DNA from 3 places in the Lacimicrobium alkaliphilum genome. Region 2 is predicted to be linked to each of the others. Evidence: predicted binding sites of a transcription regulator. Region 2 holds the regulator's gene; each other region holds the start of a gene.

Region 1 (6,155 bases), 1.2 Mb from region 2:
CGGAACAATACCAATAACAGGGAAATATGATGTCAATAAATCACTTCTTTAAGCTGCTCCTGGGCACCACGCTGACCTTGAGTCTGATAGCGTTGAGCGCCAATGCCAATACCCTCCAAGGCTCCCTGAACGGGAAACAACAAAGCTGGCATATTCTCCAGCGGGATGACATGTCCACTGCCAGCTATACCGAGCTGTCACCCGGTATGTTAACGGTGACCCTGCAAGGGCATAGCGAACAACGCTATGCGGTAAAGGGTACGCTGAGTGTAAATTTCACAATGATGAATGGCCAGATGATTGGAAATCCGGAAGTCGCCTACTTCCCCACCAAAAAGTTTATGCAGAATTACAGCAATCAGGATAAACCCGCGCACTGGGAGCTTGAAATTAAACAAGCAAAGGGTGACCACATGCGCTTTACCGGCCGCTACCAGGGCACCCTGAACTACACCGGAGCTCCTTCAGAGGATAAGCCAGAAAGTATGGATATTGACGTGCACTTCGATATCACTGCCACGCCCCAAAGCTGAGTAATCTGAATAGGGTAATGACAATACCAAGACCGCGATAAAACAGTCTGCCGAATTTTCATCAGGGTGACGATTTCTGATGATGCCGGGGGCTGTTGGCGGTATACTATTGTTCAGCCATCTGATCTTATTATCCGTTTACCTGTCTCCCTGAGTTTGCCGTAGCGTGGTTTTATTTGCATGCCTGGATGGAATATAAACCAGGAGGTCAGATGGCAGAACGTCTGCGAAACAGTAGTAACGAAGTAAGTTTAAGGTGTTTAAGATTTTGAAAGAAAAAGAACCCCCTCTGGCTCTGGTGAAAACCTGGTATGAACTTCTGATTCAGGAGAATGATGAGGCGGCAAGGGAGCACGCCGGAAAGATGCTTATGGGTGCTTTTGGCTCTCAGCAAGCTGTTGCAGATTATCTCCGGAAACACAAAATTATCAGTTAGTACCAGACCGGCCGTTTGATCTGTTGCTAATTTAAAGGGCAATGGCGTTATAAGCATCCTGTCTATCAGCCGCCTGACCTGATTATCCGTTTACCTGTCGTCCGGGATTTGCTGAACCGGCCTTTTGTTTACATGCTTGGTTAACGTTACATTCCAGTTACGTTAAACCGGGAGGGTAAATGGTAGCGCGGCGGCAATTTTTGCAGGGCATGCTGGCAACAGGGCTATGCAGCGCCCTGTCCCGTCATGTATTTGCCCAATCAGACAAACTTATCATGCGCCCTCTGGGTACGGAGGGTGTACAGATTCCCGCCATCGGTATGGGTACCTGGATCACCTTTAATGTGGGAAAGCTGCGTACCTTACGCAAACAACGGGCGCAGGTGCTGGACAGGTTTTTTCGCCTTGGCGGTCGGGTGATTGACTCCTCCCCTATGTATGGCTCTGCCGAAGAAGTGGTGGGCTATGCCCTGGAGCACACCGGCCATAATGACAAGGTATTTTCGGCAACAAAAACCTGGACCAGCAGCGTTGAGCAGGGTAAAGAACAATTCAGTCATTCGCTGGACTACTGGCAACAGCAAAAAATTAATCTGTTGCAGATCCATAATCTGGTCAACTGGCAGGGGCATCTGGAAACGCTGCAGGAACTTAAGCAGGCTTCCCGTATTGATTACATCGGTATCACGACATCCCATGGTCGCCGCCACAGTGAACTTGAAAAAGTCATGCTCAATGCACCGGTTGATACAGTGCAACTGACCTATAACCTGATAGATCGACAAGCTGAGCAGCGCCTGTTGCCGCTGGCCAGAGAAAAGGGGATTGCCGTTATCGCCAACAGGCCATTTCAGGGTGGCCCACTGGTGGACAGGCTTCAGCGCTATGCTCTGCCTGGCTGGGCAGCGGAGCTGGGCTGTGATACCTGGCCGGCCTTGCTGCTGAAGTTTATTATCGGCCATCCGGCGATCACCTGCGCCATTCCGGCCACCAGCAAGGTCGAGCATATGCAGGAAAATATGCAGGCCTGTAAAGGGCCGCTACCTGATCAGCAACAGCGCCAACAATTGCTGGCCTATGTGTCACAACTCTGATGCAGGATTATTCGCTGCACGATCTGGTGCTGTTCTCCGCAGAGGTATTTAAGCATCTGCAACGGGCCTATAACAGCAATCTCTGGCCGTGGCATTGGCTTGCCTTGCTCGGAGGTGGATTGCTGTTTTTGAGCCTGAAATACAACAAGTTTACCTGGCTGGGGCCATGGTATGGCGCGATTAGTTGGTGGTGGCTGGCCTGGGGTTATGCATTTCAGCACTACGGGCAGATCAACTGGGCGGCAGACTATCTGGCCTGGTTTTTTGCGCTACAGGGGCTGCTGATGTTATTGCTGCTGTTCAGAAAACCTGAAAGAGCAATCAATGTGCTGGTTATACTGCTCTTGGTTTATGCTTTTATGCTCAGGCCTCTGTGGCAGTTACTGATGATGGAACCGGCCATGGTGTCGTTGCCGGGGCTGTTTCCGCTGCCCAGTCTGCTTGTGACACTGGCCATATTAGGCCATTACCGGGCTCCATTGCCGTTGTGGTTGCTGCCATTACTACTTTTACTGCTGGAAACCATGACACTGTGGCTGCTCGGATTATCCGGCTGGACAGAAGGCCCCATAATATTGCTGATAATGGCGGTAGCGATCTTGGCTAAGGGGTGGATACCGAAATAGCAGTATTCAGTTTCTTTAGCCGAATTCAGGGTGAATTTCAGCGCTAAGGATGCAGGCCCCGATAGGGTGAGACAGAAATGCCGGGCAAAACCCGGCATTTTTATTTGTAGCTTAAGCTGAATCAGATTTACAGCAGCTCTTTGGCTTCGTCTTTGGCACCGTCGTCCAGCGCTGGCGCTTCGTCCTTAACGGTTTTTTTCAGCAGCAGTTTATCCCGCAGCAGCTTGTCGAGCTCCTGGGCAAGTTCCGGCTTTTCTTTTAAGAAACGCACGCAATTGGCTTTACCCTGACCGATGCGTTCGCCTTTGTAGCTGTACCAGGCACCGGCTTTTTCGACAAACTTATTGGCTACGCCCAGGTCGATCAGTTCGGCTTCTTTACTGATGCCGTGGCCGTAAAGGATCTGGAATTCGGCCTGTTTAAAGGGGGGCGCCACTTTGTTCTTCACCACTTTAACCCGGGTTTCATTGCCCACCACCTCGTCACCTTCTTTGATGGCGCCGATACGGCGGATATCCAGGCGCACAGAGGCGTAGAATTTCAGCGCATTACCACCTGTAGTGGTTTCAGGGTTACCAAACATAACACCGATCTTCATACGGATCTGGTTGATAAAGATACACAGGGTATTGGAACGCTTGATATTGGCGGTCAGCTTACGCAATGCCTGAGACATCAGGCGGGCCTGCAGACCAACGTGCGAATCCCCCATTTCCCCTTCGATCTCGGCCTTAGGGGTCAATGCTGCAACTGAGTCCACCACTACCACATCCACGGCGCCGGAGCGTACCAGCATGTCGCAGATCTCCAGTGCCTGCTCACCGGTATCAGGCTGTGATACCAACAGTTCATCCACATTGACGCCTATTTTGGCGGCATACAGCGGATCCAGTGCATGTTCTGCATCCACAAAGGCGCAGGTTTTGCCCATTCGCTGCGCCTCAGCAATCGCCTGTAGCGTCAGGGTGGTTTTACCGGAAGACTCCGGCCCGTAAATCTCTACTACCCGGCCAAAAGGCAGGCCGCCGATGCCCAGCGCCACATCCACACTCAACGAGCCGGTAGAAACGGCGTCGATATCCAGTGCCTGGTTATCACCCAGACGCATAATGGCGCCTTTACCGAATTGCTTTTCTATTTGCCCTAAGGCAGCGGAGAGGGCTTTTTCTTTGTTACTGTCCATTGTTTTGCTCCTGAACTGGCCCCGCTATAAAACAGGGGAAACCGTATTGGCTGATAAACTGAATTATACTGTATGGTTATACAGTTACAAGCGCTATCCGTAAAGTTTTTTATGACCGTCGTTGATGGCGGCCCTGAATGCCTTTATCAGCCCGCCGAAGTATTTAGTAGTTCCAGCGCCTGCTGAAGCGCAAATTCTATACTTTGACTACGGATCTGTAGCCGGTCTCCCACAAAGCGCTGATGTTTACTTATCGCTTTGTCCCTGGTGGCAAAACCAAACCAGACCGTGCCGACAGGTTTTTCCGGGCTGCCGCCATCGGGACCGGCAATACCACTTACGGCAATGGCCAAATCCGCCCCGGCGGCCTTCAGCGCCCCCGTGGCCATCTGTTCAGCGACGGTTGCTGATACCGCCCCTTCCACGATCAGCATGCTTTTTTCAACGCCGAGCAGTTCCTGTTTGGCCTCATCGGAATAGGTAATAAATCCACGCTCGAACCAGCCAGAACTTCCAGACACGCTTGTGATCGCGTATCCTATGCCACCACCAGTGCAGGACTCTGCACAGGTCAGCCTCCAGCCTTTCTCTTTGAGTGCCTGGCCGAGGTCGCTGGCCAGTTGCAGGGTTGTTTCATTCAATGTTTTTCATTCCTTATAACAATTAGAATAGCGTCATTATGCCTTCTGATAATTTTGTCACGCAAGCCGGACTCTTTAACGAGCAAACTATCTCGCAGCATACCCCCATGATGCAACAGTATTTACGCATCAAGGCTGAGCACCCGAACATTCTGTTGTTTTACCGAATGGGTGATTTTTATGAGTTGTTTTACGATGACGCCAAACGGGCCGCCGAGCTGTTAGATATCTCGCTGACGGCCAGAGGCAAATCGGGCGGCGATCCCATTCCCATGGCCGGTGTGCCCTACCACGCCGTAGAAGGTTATCTGGCGCGGCTGGTAAAAATGGGCCAGTCGGTGGCCATTTGTGAACAAATTGGCGATCCGGCCACCAGCAAAGGGCCCGTCGAGCGCAAGGTCGCCCGTATTGTCACACCGGGCACGGTCACCGATGAAGCGCTGCTGGAAGAAAAACGCGATAACCTGCTCTCTGCTGTGTGTCAGAGTAAGAACGCCAATGGCCAGGTTGTTTTCGGTTATGCCACCTTAGAACTGGCCAGTGGCCGCTTCAGCTTATGCGAACTGGCCGATGAACAGGCGCTACAGGCGGAGTTACAACGCACTCAGCCAGCCGAACTGCTCTACCCGGAGGACTTTACTGCGGCTAATCTGATTGAAAGCCAGAAGGGTCTGCGCAGAAGGCCCGCCTGGGAGTTTGATCTGCAAACTGCCATCACCCAGCTCAATCAGCAGTTTGGCACTAAAGAGCTAAATGGGTTTGGTGTTGTCGACGCCACAGTGGGGCTATGTGCTGCCGGTTGCGTATTGCAGTATGTTAAAGATACCCAGCGCGCCTCCCTGCCCCATATTCGTGCCATCAACCTTGAAACCAACAGTGACACTGTGCAGATGGATGCGGCCACCCGCCGTAATCTGGAACTGACCCGTAACCTTGGTGGCGGCACCGACAACACCTTATTTGCGGTGCTGGATAAAACCAGCACTGCCATGGGCAGCCGCTTGTTACAGCGCTGGCTGCACAGGCCATTGACCGATACCGCCATTTTACAACAGCGCCAGGAAATGATTGGCAGTCTGATCGACGCCGACCTCGAAGAACTGCGCAGTTACCTGAAGCAGGTCGGCGATATTGAGCGGGTGCTCGGGCGTTTAGCCCTGCGTAGCGCCAGACCGAGAGATTTTGCCCGTCTTCGCCAGGCCTTTGCCCAGCTACCCTTGTTGCAGGATTTTATCCGGACACTGGATTGTCAGCCGCTGCATAAACTGGCCACAGCAATGCCGCCGATGCCGCAACTGCTTGAGTTGTTACAACAGGCCATTGTCGATAATCCGCCGGTACTGATCCGTGACGGCGGAGTGATTGCGCCGGGCTATAACGCCGAGCTGGATGAGCTTCGGGCCCTGTCAAAAGGTGCCACCGATTATCTGGCCGAGCTGGAAGCACGGGAAAAGGCCCGCACCGAAATTCCAACCCTGAAAGTCGGCTTTAACCGGGTACATGGCTATTATATTGAAATCAGTCGCGGTTATGCCGAACAGGTGCCGCCTGAATATGTACGCCGCCAGACGCTGAAAAACAATGAGCGTTATATTATTCCCGAGTTAAAGGAATATGAAGATAAGGTGCTCACCAGCCAGAG
Region 2 (6,155 bases):
CTCTGGTGGGATTTATTCTGGTCTGGCTGATCTTGGGCTATACCGATATGCTGTGGGTAAAAATGGCCAATACCGCTCACACGGTGGGCCTGATTACCGGCTGTCTGCTGGCGTTGCTATATACCCGTTTGAGCGTTAACCCTGATAAAGATACTTAGTAAAAATGACGTCTTTAACCATCTCTGAGCCGGTTTCTCTTCTCATCTGTTCACGCAGGGTTTGCAGGCAAAGTTGGCGGATCTCTTCACGACCAGTCAGAGATTTTATTTTCTCTTCAGGCTGACGGCCAAAAATATCAATGGTGGTTGAACGTAGCAAAGGAGCATGATGAGCAACGGTCTCCAACTGAGATTCGTCTTCCAGCATCAGTTCCACTGTTACCCTGACATATCCGAGTTTGCGGCTGCTGTTGCTCAGGTAGTTGGTGACAATATCAGGCTCAAGGCCAAAATAGGCATAGGCCATTGCCGCCCTGTGGCAGCAGCTCAGGGCAAGGATCAGGCTTACTAACACCCACTTATTACGTAACATGGTATTTTGTCATCCGCTTAACTCTGTGCTTTTATGGTACCAGTAAATCCGGCCATCTAACCAGTATTTGCTGGCAGGCAGGCTCAAAGGTATCATGCTGGCTTACTTATCGACCTGACTGGCGTTTTGTTGAGTTTAGCAACTGAATTTCCATTGACCCTGGATACACAGTGGTTTTCACCACAGGCCGGCGCTATACCTGATTTTCATCTGAAGAACTGGTTGCTGGATACCGGCTCGCTGACAGAGCGGCTGCAGTCGCACTGCCGTGACTTTCGTGTGCAGGTACTGAGCCAGCAACAGGCAGAGCTGATGAGTAACGAACAACAGCTGATGGACTCTGACTGTTCTTATGTGGTCAGAGAGGTGCTGCTTTACGGGGAGCAGAACCCATGGGTTTTTGCCCGTTCGTTGTTGCCGGAGACCTTGTGTGAGGGCGAGCACATGGGCCTGTCGTCACTGGGAAATAAGCCTTTGGGCAGCCTGATTTTTAATGACCCGCGTTTTATTCGTCAGCCTTTTCAGATAACCCGCATAGACGGTGACAATAAGTTGTATCAACAACTGGAACTCAGCACAGATCAGCCTTTGTGGGGCAGGCGCTCGGTATTTCTGTTTCAGGAGTGGAAGCTTATGGTATCGGAGGTTTTTTTGCCTCAAAGCCCGGCGTATAAACTGATGGGGCGGAAAGCCTGATATGAGCCGGTTCAGTGGATACCTGCGCCTGATGCGTATAGACAAGCCCATTGGTATTTATCTTTTACTGTGGCCTACCTACTGGGCCTTGTGGCTGGCAGAGATGGGCACACCTCATTGGTCGCTATTGGTGATTTTTACTCTCGGGGTGTTCCTGATGCGCGCTGCTGGTTGTGTGATCAATGACTATGCAGACCGCCATATTGACGGGCAGGTCAGGCGCACTGCCCAGCGGCCTATTGTTGCAGGGGAAGTGACCGGACATCAGGCGCTGATGCTGTTCTTTATTCTGGTTGTGCTGTCTTTTCTGCTGGTTTTACTGCTCAACTGGCAAACCATCGTACTTTCGATCGGAGCGCTGTTGCTGGCTGCATGTTACCCCTTTATGAAGCGTTATACCCACTTGCCTCAGGTGGTACTCGGGGCCGCTTTCAGCTGGGCGATTCCGATGGCTTTTATGGCGACTATCGAAATCCTGCCCTGGTGGAGCTGGGTTCTCTACCTGGCTAACCTTTTGTGGATCGTTGCTTATGATACCCAGTATGCCATGGTGGACCGCGACGATGACCTGCAGATCGGGGTGAAATCTACCGCCATTCTGTTTGGCCGCTACGATAGGTTGATCATCGGACTGCTTCAGGTCATCAGCCTGGCACTGCTGGTCTGGCTTGGCATGTTGCTGGAATTGGGGGCCATCTACTATCTGGCCTGCACTGGCTGTGCAGTGCTGGTTATTTACCAGCAATACCTGATCGCCGGCCGTGAACGGGATAAATGCTTCCGTGCATTTCTGAATAACCACTACTTTGGCATGATTCTGACGCTTGGGCTTATTGGCTCACTGAGTTTCTGATTCTGATGCTAAATCATAGCTTAAAGATGAGTCAGTTTTTGTGCCACATCCGGTGAAATCAGTGCCATGACCATCGCCTGCAGGTCGGCACTTTGTTGCGAATACTGCAGTGAACCTTCTGCGCTGGCTTCCACCAGTTTGTTGTCTTTGAGCGACTGAATAAAGGTGGAAAACAGGTTCTTATCGTAAAACTCCGGCGCATCAATACCGGTAATAGTACAAAGGTGTTCTGCCAGTTGGCGGCTTTGCTTCTCCAGTTCTGAGCGGCTCAATGCCTGCTGGCGCTCGAGTACATTCAACATCATGGCATATCGCTGTAGTGTGGGTTGCATGGTGCGGTTCAGAATAGCCAGCGTACCAAAACCACTGCCGGTATGCTCAGTAGCTACCAGTTTCCGGCCCTGTTGGCGGATAAGACCGAGGCTTTTCATGTTTGTTATCAGTACTTCAACATATTCTTCAGCCTGCTGGGCTGACAGATAGATAAACAGTTCTTTACTCAACAGCGGATACAACCGCTCTACAATGGCAAGAATCTGCTTTTTCTCTGCACCATGACCGGCAATACAGGACGCCACCAGACCGGGCAGGGCAAACAGATGCAAAATATTATTGCGATAGTAAGTCTGGGTCACAGCGGAGCGCTCATCCAGTGCAATAATCCGGCCGAAACTATCCTCCTGTACCTGCAGTTTATTCAGTGCCAATGTGTTTTGTAACATTTCGGCACCGCTGATCTGCGGTATGACGCAGAGTTTACTGAACGGCGCGTCTCTGAGCAGTTGTAAAAGGTGATCGAGATTGGCGGTCAGTTCAGACTCTGAAGCCGTATGATTTTTGCTCGCCAGCAGACTCAGTGAAACCAGTGACATCCCGCTCACCGAAGCCGCCTGATTAATGCGGCACATCACCTGATTGGCCAGGTGATTGACGGTTGGGGTCAGCCACGAAGGTTTTTTATCCTGAATGTCCTGCATATCTTTGCGCCAGTCGGGTACCTGATTATCCAGATATTGATTCAGGGATATGGGCTCACCGAAACTCAAAAAGCCATGACCATAGTTTTTCAGTTTCTTAATTGCCGAGAAAACCTGCAAAAAAGACTCCTTTTGCTTCTTCTTGCCCTTGAGTTCGTTCAGATAACTACCCAGCTCCATCACATTCTCATAACCCAGGTACACCGGCACAATACTGACCGGGCGTTTTACGCCTTTAAGCATGGCCTGCAGGGTCATCGCCAGCATGCCTGTTTTGGGTGGTAACAGGCGCCCGGTGCGGCTGCGCCCCCCCTCAGGATAATATTTCACCGGATATCCCCGCTCAAAAAGCAGTTCAAGATATTCCCTGAATACGGCGGTATAGAGCTTATTACCGGCAAAGCTGCGGCGCAGGAAAAATGCTCCCCCGCGTCTGAAGATGCCTCCTACAGGCCAGAAGTTAAGGTTAATGCCTGCGGCGATATGAGGAGTGGCCAATCCTTCGTGGTAAATGACATAGGTCAGCAAAAGATAATCCATATGACTGCGGTGACAGGGAACATAAATGATCTCATGGCCTTTTTGTGCCAGCTCGCGCACTTTGGCTGCATGACTGACTTCGATACCGTTATAGATCTTATTCCAGACCCGGGTCAGCAGCCTGTCACCAAAGCGAATAATCCCTTCGCGATAATCGGCCGCGATTTCCTTTAAATATCCGGCTGCTCTGTCTCTGGCTTGCTGCGGGGAGAGTTTTTTACTCTGTTGCTCTTCGGCAATAGCCTGTTTGACAGCTTTGGCTCCCAGCACTGCATTCCGTAACTGGTGTTTGTCTATACTGGTGGGACCCGTCATGGATTGTATTTTTCGGTAAAAGTGAGTCCTTGCTACCCGTATAAGCTTATGCGCTATAGAGGAAGGGCCCCCTGTCTCCTGTACCACTCGTTGCGAGGAAACCGCCCGGCTGAAGCAGACAAAATTATCGCGGCCGAGAAACAGCACAATAAATAACTTGCGTAGCCAGCTTGGTGAGGCCCTGTCGGCAAGCAAATCTGACCAGCCCGGCTTGGATTTTTCCGGAGCCCTTCCCCAGAACACCGATACCGGCAGAATCTGCACATCCATCTCAGCATGGGCCTGTTGCAATGCGAGTATGCGCTCGAATTGCTGATGCACATCTGTGCTGCGAACCCGACGACTGATTAATCCCTGAGGTTGTTCGAGATAAAGGCAAGCCGGGCTTGTTTCAGCTCCAAGTCGAATATCCTCTGTCGGATCCGGCAAACCTGACTGTCTGCTTGCCTGTTGCAGTGCGAGCAGATCTGTGGCCGAGTGCGTGTGTAGCAGATAAATGATGGGCTTATGGGGATCGATCCCCAATTCCTCAAACAGATTGGCTGGAATGACTTTTGTTGATACCAGCAATCTGGTGGGCAGGCTGATCATGGTCAGCAGTAACCTTTGCAACCAGTGCATCAGGGTAATTCCTCTGGGAAAATCAATGGGCATAAAATTGGCGAAAGCATAGCATGCCGGTAAAAACTTGTCCCAGGCGGGATACACCAGACTTGCACAGACAAAATAACTGGATATACTGACAGTTAAACTGTATGGAAAAACAGGCTTATGCGCGCATTAACACCCAGACAAGAAGAAGTACTGCAGCTTATTAAAGACACCATGGTGCATACCGGGATGCCGCCAACCCGGGCGGAAATCGCCAGAACACTGGGGTTTCGCTCTGCCAATGCGGCCGAGGAGCATTTAAAAGCCCTTGCCCGCAAGGGTGTGATAGAAATATTGCCGGGCACATCCCGGGGCATCCGTCTGAATATGCCCCTGGATGAGCAGATAGCAGACGAAGGTCTGCCTCTGATTGGCCGGGTCGCAGCCGGTGAGCCGATTCTGGCGCAGGAAAATATTGAAACCCATTATCAGGTAGCGCCAGAGCTGTTTAAGCCAAGGGCAGATTATTTGTTGCGGGTGCAGGGCATGAGTATGAAAGACATCGGTATCCTCGATGGTGACTTGCTTGCCGTGCACAAGACACTGGATGTGCACAATGGCCAGGTAGTGGTAGCCAGGGTGGACGATGAGGTCACCGTCAAGCGTCTTGAACGCCGTGGTCGCAGCGAAATTTTACTGCATGCAGAGAATCAGGATTTTGCGCCGATCAAAGTTGATTTGGCCTCTCAACCCTTCACTATTGAGGGAATTGGGGTAGGGATAATCCGCAACGCCGACTGGTTGTAAATCACGCATTTATAGCCCTTTGTTGGTGCAGTTTCCTTTCATGCAGTGCTTTGTATCAAGTCTTATCATCAAATATTAAGCAAATTAATAAGTTAGCCCTCAGGGGCTAACACATCTGTATCGCCTAAATGTTGAGCGGTTGATTGACTCAGGTGCAGAAAAGGCTGGACTCGACCCCCCTGGTTGAGTAATTCTTATACACCGCAACAAAATTATAACAATGACATGACATCATTTTTATATTTGGTGCTTTGTCACTGCCCGATGCAACCACATTAGGTTGCGTTGGGCTGAGTTCATTTCTGACAGAGGAGACGTCACGTGGGCAAAGGTGTCTTGACCGCGATCTGTGCGACTTTAGTGAGCAGTGTCGCTGTCGCTGAACGTTCCGATATAAACCTCAGACAAGGGGTTACGGACATCAGCGAGCAGGTATATGGCCTGCATATGACGATTTTTTATATCTGTGTGATTATCGGCGTGCTGGTCTTCGGAGCCATGTTGTATGCGATGATCTTTCATCGTAAATCCAAAGGTGCCAAACCTGCCAACTTTCACGAGAGCGTTAAAGTTGAGGTGGCCTGGACTATAGTGCCATTCCTGATTCTTGTGGGTATGGCGGTGCCGGCAGCCAAAACACTGATTGCCATGGAGGATACCACGGAAGCTGATGTGACAGTGCTGGTGACCGGCTCTCAATGGAAATGGCATTACAAGTATATGGATCATGAAGTCGACTTCTATTCTCTGATGGCGACGCAGCAGGAACAGATCGCCAATAAATTTGATAAAGGCGAGAATTATCTGCTTGAAGTGGACAAACCTCTGGTTATTCCCACGGGCCA
Region 3 (6,155 bases), 1.9 Mb from region 2:
CCTGTTCCTTGCTCATTTGTACCCGCAGTTTATCGATATCATCCTGATCCAGATAGTTACCCTGGGGAATATCAATACGGTAAATCCAGCTCTGACAGGCTTGCAGGCTGAAGATAAGGACGAGGCTGATTAAGAGTTTTTTATAGGTCATAGTAATTCGGTCTTCACTGAGTGGCTGCATCCTAACTTTTTGCCGGGAAACTGTCTACGCCAGATCGCCGGGATAAAACATAAAGCCCCGACAGATTTATTTTTCATACAGCCGGGGCGCCGTTTAAGAGCGCTTAACCTGCGAGAAGTTCCCTGGCATTGGCCAGAGCAGTTGGGGTGAGCTTATCGCCGGTTAACAAACGGGCCAGCTCTTCCACTCTTTGTTCCTGCTCCAGTGCCTGCATATGGGTCTCTGTGGTACTGCCGTCACTGAATTTAGTCACCAGCATCTGATTGTGAGCACTGGCTGCCACCTGCGGCAGATGGGTCACACAAAGCACCTGGGCCTTTTCACCGAGCTTACGCAGCAACTGGCCGACAACAGAAGCGGTAGGGCCGCTGATGCCGGAATCGACTTCATCAAATATCAGGGTGGGCACCTGGTGGCTGGTGATCACCTGTACCGCCAGGCCAATACGGGATAATTCACCCCCGGAGGCCACTTTTTCCAGCACCTCTGGTGGCTGCCCCGGGTTAGTGGCAACCAGTAAGTGAATTTGATCCAGTCCGTGGCGGCTGATGGTGGCACTGGGGTCGAATTCCACTTCCACCTCGACACAGGCCTGGGCCATGTTCATTTTACGGATACGCTGTTCAATCTCAGCGGCCAGTTTATTACCGGCCTGTTGTCTGGACTGGCTCAGTGCCTGTGCCTGCTGAACATAATCCTGTCTGAGTACGTCGAGCTTGTCAGCCAGCTGTTCAAGGCGGTCATCATCCTGCTGTAATTGCTGGTATTCCTGCAATAACTGCTGATGGTGCTGATACAGATTTTCCGGCACCACCTGATGCTTACGGGCCAGTTCCATAGCCTTGGAAAAGCGCTCTTCTACCTGTTGCATCCGCAGTGGATCGATTTCCAGCCCTTCCACATAGTCGCGCAGTTGCACGGCCGCTTCGTCTATCTGAATACTGGCCTCAGAAAGCAGCTCGATAATAGGTACCAGGCTGGCATCCTGCTCCTGCAACTCAGACAACCTGTCTACCGCATGCTGAATCAGAGACAGGGCATTGATTTCATCGTCATCGTATAGCTGGTGAAAACTCAGTTGTGACTGCTCAAGCAAACTCTGGCTGTGGCTGAGGCGTTTGTGCTCTTTCTCCAGGCTGGCAAACTCTTCTTCCTCGATGGCAAAGTCATTGAGTTCCTGTACCTGATATTCAAGTAGCTGACGGCGTGCTTCGCGATGCTCCCGGTTTTGCAGCAAGGCCTGATAGTCCTGCTTACTTTTTTGCAACTGTTCAAAGGCCTGTCGGACCTTTTCCTGCAGCGGTTGATGAGCGGCAAAATCATCCACAATGCGGCGCTGATTATCAGCCTTGAGCAGTTGCTGATGGGCATGCTGACCATGAATGCTGATCAACAGGTTACCCAGCACCTTAAGTTGTTGCAGTGAGGCGGGGATACCGTTGATGTAGGCTTTAGAGCGCCCTTCGGCGGAGATCACGCGGCGGATGATACATTCCTCGGTGTCCATGTCCTGTTCACTGAGCCAGCGCCTGGCCGAAGGTAAATCATCCAGAGTGAAGCTGGCCGTGATCTCGGCTTTTTTTGCGCCTTTTCGGACCATTGACGCTTCGGCTCTGTCGCCTAAACACAGCCCGAGGGCATCAATGGCTATAGATTTACCGGCGCCGGTCTCGCCGGTAACGGCTGTCATGCCCTGTGCGAACTCAATGTCGAGAGACTGAACGATAGCAAAATGTCGAATAGAAAGTTGTACCAGCATCCTGAACCCCTGTTTACCTATACAGTTAACTGTAACTATATACAGTTAAATATTCCTGTCCAGCATCTGATTAAAATTTTTCCTCACCCCGAACACCTGACTCCTCGCACCTCACCCCTCTCCTCACTAATACAGTTTGCTGCCCCAGCCAAGCTTGGCACGCAGCACGCTGAAATAGTTATAACTTTTAGGGTGGATAAGGCGCAGGGTATAGGGATTTTTGCGGATCCGGATCTCATCGCCAGGCAGCACGCTCAATACCACATGGCCATCACAACTTACCTGCAGGGTTTCGGTGTTGTCCTGAGAGATCACCAGTCGTATTTCACTGTTGGCATCCAGCACAATGGGCCGGCTGCTGAGGGTATGGGGAAACATTGGCACCAGGGTCAGGGCATCAAGGTTAGGCATCAGTATAGGGCCGCCGCCAGAGAGGGAATAGGCAGTGGAGCCGGTAGGCGTGGCGATAATCAGGCCGTCAGAGCGTTGGCTGAAGACAAACTGTTCATCCACATGCACCTCAAACTCCATCATATGGGCTACTTCGCTGTGGTGCACAACGGCCTCGTTAACCGCCGCATTACTGCTTTTAAGCTGATCATGGCGATACACTTCCACTTCCAGCAAAAAACGTTGTTCGGTGACGTAGTTCCCGGCAAAAATATCGTCTAACTGGGTTTCAATATTATCCGGATGGATATCGGTTAAAAATCCCAGATTGCCCCGGTTAACGCCCACCACGCCCACATTAAAACGGGACAACACCCTGGCAGCACCCAGCATATTACCGTCACCGCCCACCACTATGGCCAGATCGGCCTGTTTGCCAATACTGACCAAATCCATGACCTCGGCACCATCCTGATCCAGCTCCAATGCCACCCGCTGTTCCACTAATACCCTGAACTGGTGGCTGGTGAGATAGTCGTATATCGCCCTCAGGCTTTCATTGGCTCCCTGATGATTGGGTTTACCGATCAAGCCTATGGTTTTAAAGCGCTCTTGCATGGCAATGGCCTGTTTCCGGTTGGAAAACAATTTGTCTTTTATCCTAATGCCAAAGAGGGTAACTGTCGCGGCAAATAATGCAATAGTCAGCAAGTCGTAAAAAAAACCTTGAATCGTCGCAAACCAACCCCATTTACTGCTGCAACCTGAATTACAGACTTAGTTAGACGGAGAGCCGAATGAGCAACGAGCAGCAGCCACAACAAGACGAGCAGCAGCCGGAAACTGAAATCAAGCAGGACAACCCGGCAGAGCAGGCTGCAGAGGAAGAGCAGAAGCTCAGTCCTGAGCAGCAGCGAATTGCAGAGCTGGAACAGGCGCTGGAGAACGCAGAAAACACCATCAGGGATCAGAAAGATTCTGTGCTCAGGGCCAGAGCGGATATGGAAAATGCCCGTAAACGGGCAGAAGCCGAAATCGATAAGGCCAGAAAGTTTGCGCTGGAGCGTTTTGCCGGTGAGCTGCTGACAGTAGTGGATAATCTGGAGCGCGCGCTGCAGGTGGCCGATGCCAGCAATGAGGCGGTGAAACCTTTAATTGAAGGGGTGGAGCTGACGCACAAGTCATTTATCTCCACCATCGAGAAATTCGGTATCCAGGTGATTGACCCGCAGGGTGAGAGCTTTAATCCGGACCTGCATCAGGCGATGTCGATGCAGGAAAGCGCCGAGGTGGAGCCGAATTCTGTTATCGCTGTCATGCAAAAAGGCTATCAGCTTAACGGCCGTTTGTTACGTCCGGCCATGGTGATGGTATCCCGCGCCCCCGAAGGTGGTGTGGATACCGAAGCATAAACCTGAATTCGGCAGTTGACACACGGACGATAGCACATCTCCTTGATTCGGCTGGCTATATGAAAAAATGCCTCATCACCAATAAGGTGACCACGGATTTTTTCATTACGCCATCCAAATCAGATAGATGCACTCTCGTCTCGCACGCAACTGCAGAATCCAGGTTAAACAATAGACACAAATTTACTGGGGATTTTTTTGCCCTTGTTATTGAAAACAAGCACTGGCATCCCCACAAAAGTAGCAACTGGTATTAACGAATATTTTGGAGTGGACTAATGGGCAGAATCATTGGTATTGACTTAGGTACAACGAACTCATGTGTTGCCGTTCTTGACGGTGACAAACCTCGTGTTATTGAAAATGCAGAAGGGGATCGTACCACCCCCTCAATTATTGCTTTCACCAAAGACGGTGAAACGCTTGTCGGCCAGCCTGCCAAACGTCAGGCGGTAACGAATCCAAAAAACACCCTGTTTGCCATCAAGCGTTTGATTGGCCGTCGCTGGGAAGATAAAGAAGTGCAGCGTGATATCGATATCATGCCCTTCGGTATTATCAAAGCAGATAACGGTGATGCCTGGATTGAAGTGAACGACAAGAAGATGGCGCCGCCGCAGGTTTCTGCCGAAGTGCTGAAAAAGATGAAAAAGACCGCAGAGGATTACCTCGGTGAAGAAGTGACGGCTGCGGTGATTACCGTACCGGCCTACTTTAACGATTCTCAGCGTCAGGCCACAAAAGATGCCGGACGTATCGCCGGTCTGGAAGTAAAACGTATCATCAACGAACCCACAGCCGCTGCCCTTGCTTATGGCATGGACAAGAAAAAAGGCGACAACGTGGTTGCCGTTTATGACCTCGGTGGTGGTACCTTTGATATTTCCATTATCGAAATTGATGAAGTGGAAGGCGAGCACACCTTCGAAGTACTTGCCACCAACGGTGACACCCACTTAGGTGGTGAAGACTTTGATAACCGTCTGATCACCTATCTGGTCGATGAGTTCAAGAAAGATCAGGGTATGGATCTGCGTAAAGATCCGCTTGCCATGCAGCGACTCAAAGAAGCGGCAGAAAAAGCCAAGATTGAACTGTCTTCTGCACAGCAGACAGAAGTCAATCTGCCTTATATTACCGCTGACGCGTCAGGTCCTAAACACCTGACGATCAAAGTGACCCGTGCCAAGCTCGAATCACTGGTTGAAGATATGGTGAAAGAGTCCTTAGGGCCGGTTAAGCAGGCTCTGGCCGATGCAGACCTGTCTGTGTCAGACATTAACGACATCATCATGGTTGGCGGCCAGACCCGTATGCCACTGGTGCAAAAATATGTAACGGAATTCTTTGGCAAAGAGCCGCGCAGAGATGTTAACCCCGATGAAGCCGTAGCAGTAGGTGCGGCGATTCAGGGGGGGGTACTGGCCGGTGATGTCAAAGACGTACTCTTGCTCGACGTTACGCCACTGTCTCTGGGTATTGAAACCATGGGCGGTGTAATGACCAAGCTGATTGAGAAAAACACCACTATTCCGACCAAGAAGTCGCAGGTGTTCTCAACAGCAGAAGACAACCAGTCTGCGGTTACTGTGCATGTTATGCAGGGTGAACGTAAACAGGCTGCCGGTAACAAGTCACTGGGGCAATTCAACCTTGAGGGTATCCGCCCGGCGATGCGTGGTGCACCACAGATTGAAGTGACCTTCGATCTTGATGCTGACGGCATCCTGCATGTGTCGGCTAAGGATAAAGACACCGGCAAAGAGCAGAAGATCACTATCCAGGCTTCAAGCGGTCTGTCTGAAGATGAAGTGAATCAAATGGTACAGGACGCCGAAGCGAACGCCGAAGCGGATAAGAAGTTTGAGGAACTGGTGCAGGCCCGTAACCAGGCTGACGGACTGGTACATTCCACCCGTAAGCAGGTTGAAGAGGCCGGCGATGCGCTGAGTGAGGAAGATAAGACTCAGATCGAAACCGCTGTCTCAGCACTGGAAGCGGCAATCAAGAGCGACGACAAGTCTGAGATTGAAGCCAAGACTCAGGAGCTGATCCAGGCCTCTGCCAAACTGATGGAAGTTGCTCAGGCCAAGGCCGCAGCGGAGGGAGCTGAAGGTGCAGCAGGCGGTGATGCCCAGTCATCTTCAGCCAAGGCGGATGACGATGTGGTGGACGCCGAGTTTGAAGAAGTGAAAGACGACGATAAAAAGTCCTCTTAAGTGATCGATGCGGTCACATTGTGATTGCCGATAACGTCGGGCGCAGAGGATAACTCCTTTTGCGCCCGAGTTTGTATTCGGAGGCGAGCAAGCAATATGTCGAAGCGAGACTATTACGAAGCGTTAGGGGTATCCAGAGATGCCTCGGAGCGTGATATTAAAAAGGCCTATAAACGCCTGGCGATGAAATATCA

Evidence for each region. Region 2 encodes LexA, which represses DNA repair genes until DNA is damaged. Its sites were predicted from a motif close to TACTGTATNNNNATACAGTA; they were not measured.
Region 1: a site for LexA is predicted at 3,939-3,958, ahead of recA (recombinase RecA). Genes of this name have one in related genera too.
Region 3: a site for LexA is predicted at 1,968-1,987, ahead of recN (DNA repair protein RecN). Genes of this name have one in related genera too.

The regions. Positions count from the first base shown of each region.
Region 1 is NZ_CP013650.1:3,015,815-3,021,969, forward strand. Features, by position in the region: gene AT746_RS13665 (hypothetical protein) at 27-533, shown strand; gene AT746_RS19850 (hypothetical protein) at 802-969, shown strand; gene AT746_RS13675 (aldo/keto reductase) at 1,149-2,063, shown strand; gene AT746_RS13680 (hypothetical protein) at 2,063-2,689, shown strand; gene recA (recombinase RecA) at 2,817-3,872, opposite strand; gene pncC (nicotinamide-nucleotide amidase) at 4,019-4,513, opposite strand; gene mutS (DNA mismatch repair protein MutS) at 4,552-6,155, shown strand, end outside.
Region 2 is NZ_CP013650.1:4,193,706-4,199,860, reverse strand. Features, by position in the region: gene glpG (rhomboid family intramembrane serine protease GlpG) at 1-158, shown strand, start outside; gene AT746_RS18710 (flagellar basal body-associated protein FliL) at 136-465, opposite strand; gene AT746_RS18705 (chorismate--pyruvate lyase family protein) at 661-1,227, shown strand; gene ubiA (4-hydroxybenzoate octaprenyltransferase) at 1,229-2,080, shown strand; gene plsB (glycerol-3-phosphate 1-O-acyltransferase PlsB) at 2,101-4,533, opposite strand; gene lexA (transcriptional repressor LexA) at 4,684-5,310, shown strand; gene coxB (cytochrome c oxidase subunit II) at 5,656-6,155, shown strand, end outside.
Region 3 is NZ_CP013650.1:1,702,497-1,708,651, forward strand. Features, by position in the region: gene AT746_RS07790 (outer membrane protein assembly factor BamE) at 1-151, opposite strand, end outside; gene recN (DNA repair protein RecN) at 285-1,940, opposite strand; gene nadK (NAD(+) kinase) at 2,067-2,948, opposite strand; gene grpE (nucleotide exchange factor GrpE) at 3,128-3,742, shown strand; gene dnaK (molecular chaperone DnaK) at 4,021-5,961, shown strand; gene dnaJ (molecular chaperone DnaJ) at 6,058-6,155, shown strand, end outside.